Metallumcola ferriviriculae: one gene and its partner. The protein of the gene in region 1 interacts with the protein of each later gene in a pairwise test. Links are inferred from orthologs where the notes say so. Each region holds a gene or a part of one and is shown on either strand. Other genes may lie near its edges.

What was found.
Region 2: the proteins of nifS (region 1) and MFMK1_RS16000 interact in binary tests that used the Escherichia coli proteins (3 or more experiments, as listed by UniProt). The link is inferred for Metallumcola ferriviriculae from one-to-one orthologs.

What each region holds. Positions count from the first base shown.
Region 1 is NZ_CP121694.1:3,111,453-3,114,688, reverse strand. The notes cover bases 331-3,236. They hold nifS (cysteine desulfurase NifS), read left to right. Parts: upstream 331-1,135; coding sequence 1,136-2,338; downstream 2,339-3,236. Other genes in these bases: mnmA (tRNA 2-thiouridine(34) synthase MnmA), read left to right, coding at 2,738-3,236; nifU (Fe-S cluster assembly scaffold protein NifU), read left to right, coding at 2,328-2,699; MFMK1_RS15405 (RrF2 family transcriptional regulator), read left to right, coding at 668-1,120; MFMK1_RS15410 (replication-associated recombination protein A), read left to right, coding at 331-446. Also shown: more of MFMK1_RS15410, read left to right, coding at 1-330. UniProt on the Escherichia coli protein: Master enzyme that delivers sulfur to a number of partners involved in Fe-S cluster assembly, tRNA modification or cofactor biosynthesis. Catalyzes the removal of elemental sulfur from cysteine to produce alanine.
Region 2 is NZ_CP121694.1:3,244,830-3,247,816, forward strand. What follows is about bases 172-2,828. They hold MFMK1_RS16000 (sulfurtransferase TusA family protein), read right to left. Parts: upstream 1,786-2,828; coding sequence 1,558-1,785; downstream 172-1,557. Other genes in these bases: MFMK1_RS15990 (lipoate--protein ligase family protein), read right to left, coding at 172-994; MFMK1_RS15995 (DsrE/DsrF/DrsH-like family protein), read right to left, coding at 1,053-1,532; tusB (sulfurtransferase complex subunit TusB), read right to left, coding at 1,798-2,106; MFMK1_RS16010 (DsrE family protein), read right to left, coding at 2,119-2,469; MFMK1_RS16015 (DsrE/DsrF/TusD sulfur relay family protein), read right to left, coding at 2,483-2,828. Also shown: more of MFMK1_RS15990, read right to left, coding at 1-171; more of MFMK1_RS16015, read right to left, coding at 2,829-2,836. UniProt on the Escherichia coli protein: Sulfur carrier protein involved in sulfur trafficking in the cell. Part of a sulfur-relay system required for 2-thiolation during synthesis of 2-thiouridine of the modified wobble base 5-methylaminomethyl-2-thiouridine (mnm(5)s(2)U) in tRNA.

The DNA of each region.
Region 1 (3,236 bases):
GGTTTGCCAGGGCGGTGCAAGCTGGTGAGGAACCACGTTTCTTGGTTCGTCGTCTGATTGTCCATGCGTCAGAAGATGTGGGTTTAGCGGACTCAAGAGCCATGCTTTTAGCTCATGCTGCCGCCAATGCTTTGGAATGGCTAGGTATGCCAGAGGCACGGATACCTATTGCCCAAGCAATTATTTATATTGCCAAGGCACCCAAAAGCAATTCGGTAATTGAAGCTGTGGACAGGGCATTTTTAGCGGTGAATGACCAGCGGGCCCAACCGGTTCCGTTACATCTTCGGGATAGTCATTACTCGGGAGCCAAGGTGCTGGGTCATGGCAGGGACTATCAATACCCACATCAGTTTCCTGGGCATTATGTAGAACAACAGTATTTGCCCGATAACTTGGTGGGGCAAAAATTTTATAAGCCAGACGGCCAGGGTGAAGAAAGTTAACCCGGCCGTTTTTTCTATCGCTTTTTAATAACGGAAATCCTGATAATGCTGCTTGCTCAAACACCACAGATAAGCTTTGCTTGTATAAATATGTTGGCATAAGGAAAATTAATAATAAATCAGAGTGATTGAGTCGGGTTTTACCATTGACAAAACCATAAGGGATTTGCTATGATATTAATACCGAGGAAATTAGTAGGGTTTACAAAAGAGGTGAGGATATGAAGCTTTCCACCAAAGGAGAATACGGCCTCAGAGCCATGTTTGACTTGTCGCAGCGCTACGGAGAAGGTCCCATCTCGCTGAAGAGCGTTGCGGAGCGACAGGAGATATCTGAGCACTATCTTGAGCAGTTGATCGCGGGACTGCGTAAGGCGGGTTTAGTCAAAAGTATTCGCGGTGCCCAGGGCGGGTATCTGTTGGCCCGGGAACCGAAAGAAATTAGAGTAGGGGACATTATCAGAGTTTTGGAAGGCCCGATCGCCCCCATGGATTGCGTCAGTGAAGAGGACCCGGAAGAATGTTCCCGGGGGGAGAGCTGTATTACCAAAACTATCTGGAAAAGAGTACGGGACAGTATTACTGAAGTGTTGGATTCTATCACACTGCAGGATATGTGCGATGATGCGGCAAAGGCGCGTCAAGAAAACGATTATTACATGTATTACATTTAAGGAGGCGTCATAGCAGTGCGTAAAGTATATCTGGATCATAGTGCCACCACGCCGGTACATCCGGAAGTGGTTGACGTTATTAACAAATACCTAACTGATGTTTGGGGTAATCCCTCCAGTATTCACAGTTTCGGCAGGGAAGCTAAAAAAGGACTAGAGGAAGCACGGGAAAAGGTCGCGTCTTTGATGGGAGCTGACCCAAAGGAAATTATTTTTACCAGCGGTGGGACTGAGGCGGACAATATGGCCATTATTGGCAGTGCTCATGCCAACGAGAAAAAAGGCAAGCATATCATTACCTCCCAGGTTGAACATCATGCTGTATTAGATGCTTTTAAGCATTTGGAAAAGAACGGCTTTGAGGTCACTTACCTGCCGGTTGATGAAGAGGGTTTGGTCAGCGTGGCTGAGGTGGAGCGAGCTATTAGAGAAGATACCACTTTTATCAGCATTATGCATGTTAATAACGAAATCGGTACTATTCAACCGGTGGAGGAAATAGGTGCCATAACCCGAGAAAAGGGAATTATCTTTCATGTAGATGCGGTACAAAGCTATGGTAAAATACCCGTAGATGTCAAGCAGATGAATGTTGATTTATTGACTGCATCCTCTCATAAAATATATGGCCCCAAAGGTGCCGGTTGTTTATATATCAGAAAAGGCGTTAAAGTACCTTCCTTTACACTGGGTGGCGGACAGGAAAAAAAGCGGCGCCCGGGTACCGAGAATATGCCGGGTATTGTGGGTTTTGGGAAAGCGGCGGAAATAGCGGCTAGGGATTATGAAGGGGAAATGAAGCGTCTCTCCGGATTAAGGGACAAGTTGGTAACGGGCATTGAAGAAAGAATTCCTGATATTCGTATCAACGGACACCGTACCAAACGTCTTCCCGGTAACGCCAACATCAGCTTTCGCTTCATTGAAGGTGAATCATTATTATTAAGTCTGGATATGAAGGGAATAGCCGCATCCAGCGGGTCGGCCTGTACTTCAGGCTCTTTGGACCCGTCCCATGTCTTGCTAGCCATCGGGCTTTCTCATGAAATTGCTCATGGTTCACTGCGCATGACACTGGGCGGTTCCAACACACAAGAAGATATTGATTATGTTTTGGAAGTATTACCGGAGATAGTGGAGCGGCTGCGGTCTATGTCTCCCTTATATCAACGCAAGGAAGCTTGCAAGCAGAAGGAGTGTTATGAGCATGTACAGTGAAAAAGTAATGGATCATTTCACCAACCCGCGCAATGTTGGGGAACTTGATAATGCTGACGGCAGCGGCGAAGTGGGGAACCCTACCTGCGGAGATATCATGAAAATTTCCATTAAGGTAGAGAATAATATTATTACCGATGTAAAGTTTAAAACTTTTGGCTGCGGAGCAGCAATTGCAACCAGCAGTATGGTAACTGAGATGGTGAAAGGGAAAACTATTGAAGAGGCATTGAAAATAAGTAATAAAAATGTTGCAGAGGAATTAGATGGATTACCGCCGGCCAAAATGCACTGTTCAAATTTGGCAGCGGATGCACTGCACAAAGCTATTGAAGATTACAAGCAGAAGCAGGCAAGCTAGGGGGGCTTTAAGCCCCCTGATTTTTTGAGGTGGGACATATGACAAAACAAATATTGGTGGCCATGAGTGGAGGCGTGGATAGTTCTGTTGCCGCTGCTCTCTTAAAAGAAAGCGACTACGATCTTGTGGGAGTAACCATGCAAATTTGGCCTGCTGATCAACCGCATCCCGAGATAGAAGGGTCATGTTGTTCGCTGTCTGCGGTGGATGACGCCCGGTCTGTGGCCGACAAGCTGGGGATTCCCTATTACGTAATGAACTTTAGGGATTACTTCAAGGAAAAAGTTATTGATTATTTTATCGAAGACTATTTGTCAGGCAGAACACCAAACCCATGTATCGCCTGCAACCAACACGTTAAGTTTGAAGCATTGCTGCAAAAGGCCCTGGCGATAGGCACGGACTTGATTGCCACCGGGCATTATGCCCGTATATACTTTGATGACGACAGGCAGCGTTATGTATTGGCAAAAGCAAAGGACAGCAATAAAGATCAAACCTATGTGCTTTATGGCTTCAATCAGGAGCAACTTTCGC
Region 2 (2,987 bases), 130 kb from region 1 along the record:
CTAGCCCGTTTTTAAGAATTGTCTCTTGTAACGCCGTCTCAATTATCATCTGGTCGGCATCAACGCCGGTTAAGGTCTTTTCAAGTTCCACCAACGCTTCCTTAGGGTTAATAGTAAAATCTCCACTAATACTCGCATTTTCAATTATACCTTCGCAGTAACTAACCGTGGTAGATATCAAACCACCGGTAGCCTTATAATTACCTTGGCCTACGAAAGTCCCGGACTTAACTTTGACCGCCTGATGTCGTTGGTGCCTTTCCTCAAAAAGAAACTTTTTTGCAGTCAGCTTTTCTTCCACGGCCCGCATCTCATCCTTAATCTCCCTGGTTAATTCCGAGGGCTCAAGCGGCCCCAATATCTTTTCAAACTCTTGCACCAATGATTGTTCTACCTCTGCCCGATCCGGCATTTGGCCCAGTTCAAGTGCTAAAGTTGACATGCCCTGTGCCATAGTTTTCTGCACCTTATCCCGAAATTTTTCGTCGGGCACCCGTAAAATTTTTACCATGGTGTCGATGTCAAAATCTAAGATTATGCTGCCGACAAACACCATACAGTCACTGATGTTTGCGCCGCCTTCACCGGCAATTTTTTTCCCTTCCGGCGTAATCAAATCGTTCACCGGCTTAAACCTCGCCTCCACTCCAAAATGTCGATATGTGTTAATGGGCGGTTGGGAAAATAGGCGGTAAAGTTGGTCAACGCTGGCAGGAAAGTTAGGATTATCCTTCTTCATAACTACATGATAGAAAATTTGGTTTTTGTCCAGCAGTACAGTGCCGCCGCCAACTTCGCGCCGAATAACGGGTAGGCCCATCCGTCGGCATGCTTCTACGTCTAATACCCGCTGGGTATCCTGAAAATAGCCCACACTCACCAAAGGCTGTTCAGGCGAAACCAGTACCAGTGCTTCAATATTCAAGCGCGCCAAGGCATGAAAGACCGTCATTGCTTCATATCCTGGAACTATACCCAGTTTAAATAGCTTCATGATGAGCCCCCGTTCGTTAATTAAAATAAAATCTTAGTAATTATATAAATTTAGTAAGTTAGATAAATAAGGAAAACTTGGATTCGGATGCCTCATTTAAAAATGCGGCAACACCACCGTATTCAATACCGTCAATCAAGTCTTCTTTGGGTATTTCCATTACATCCATGGACATTGTACAGGCCACCATTTTTATATCTAGTTCCTGAGCCAACTCCAAAAATTCCGGTAGGCTTTGCACCTTTTTACTTTTCATTTGTTTTCGCATCATCTTCGAACCCATACCACCCATATTTAAATTGGAAAGAGGCAGCTTATCCGGTCCGCCGGGCAGCATTTTGTCAAACATCTTACCCAGTATGGTGGATGCTCCCTTTTTGGGACCCTTTTTCTTCAGCATACTGACTCCCCAGAAAGTAAAGAATAATGTTACCTCCATCCCGGAAGCAGCTGCCCCGGTAGCAATATTCATGGTAGCTAGGGCCTTATCCAATTCACCGCTGAAAACAATAATAGATAGTTTTTCTTGTTCGCTCATGGTTCTCCCCCTCTAACCCTTAGGCTTAAGACTTACGAATATAATACTTTTTGCAGCCGTCTCCCTCTTCGCTGCTGATAAATTCGTTACCAGTCTTTTTGCACCAAGCAGGCACATCGCTGTCTGCACCGGCGTCATCTGCTAAAAGTTCCAACACTTGACCGCTTTCCATTGCCTTGACACCTTTAGATAATTTAACAATAGGCATCGGACATAATAAACCCACAGCATCTACAGTAGTATCAGCTTTCATAGTATTACCTCCCTAGTAAACTTTTTTATATTTAAAAATAAGACCTAAAAAACCAGAAAAATCCACAACCTCAACGCCCGCTGCCTTTGCTTGGTCAGGGGATATACCCCGGGCCTTTAAATCAGCGTCCAAAGCGAAAAACTTGCAGCCTTTTTCTTTAACTTGGTTAGTAATTTCCTTATATTCCTCAGGTGCTGCCTTAATAGCATATACTCCGTCCTGTATCAGAATGACCGCACCCTCATCCTGACCCATTGCCAGTTTTAATGCCTGGCGGTAATCCGGTCGGCTAAAAGGTGCCTTATCCAACATGGTGAGCATTATTATCCCCCCCTAAAACTTAATGACTGCTTCTGTTTCCGCGATCAATTGATCCAGCTGCTTGCGGGTTATTACCTCTCCGGCAATGATATCCCCGGCGTCAATGTTGCGCTCTTGTAAAGACTCATCTAAGACAACCAACCGTGCATCAAAATCCGGCAGGTTAGCGTAGGCCTGCCCCAAAGATTTCATTTCTATGTCCTGCGGGTCTTGCTCCGGCAGGACACAAAAAACACCGTCATCAGCCAGTACTACTACTGTCTCCACGTCTAGGCTAGGTCCTCCGATAGCCAATCGAAAAGCTTCTACAGCAGCAGCCGAACCATACGGCGCACTTTTTAAAAAAAGTAGCATTTTATCCATATTTCTCCCCCCCCTACATGGCAAAGTTAATTACTGCATCTACTTCCATAAGCATATCTGCAAAATCCACAATACTGCCCATCTCAATATCATCAGCGAATGCTTCATCAGTAATACCGCGGAACTTAGAACAAGCGCCGCATGCTGCAATTGCTGCCCCCTTATCAGCAAGAGCTTGTAACAGCTGATTAAGATTTCTTTCATCAGGGGTATCAATATTTTTGTTGGCAGCTATTACACCATCGATGTAAAGGAAAATACTTACTTCATGCCCTTCAGCCAAAGCTGTATCAGCAAGTTTTACCACAGTGTCAGCGTTTTCATAAGTATAGGGCCCTGTCTGCAATACCATGCCTAAATGCGCCAAAGTTATCACCTCCTCAAAATTTATTTTTGCACAAGATAATTATTTCACAAAACCCCTTCGTAGTCAATGCCCTAATTATTCACTGTATATATTTTATGCGTAATGTATCAGCGAAAAAAAATGGCCCTACTCGGGGCCAAACTCCAATTTT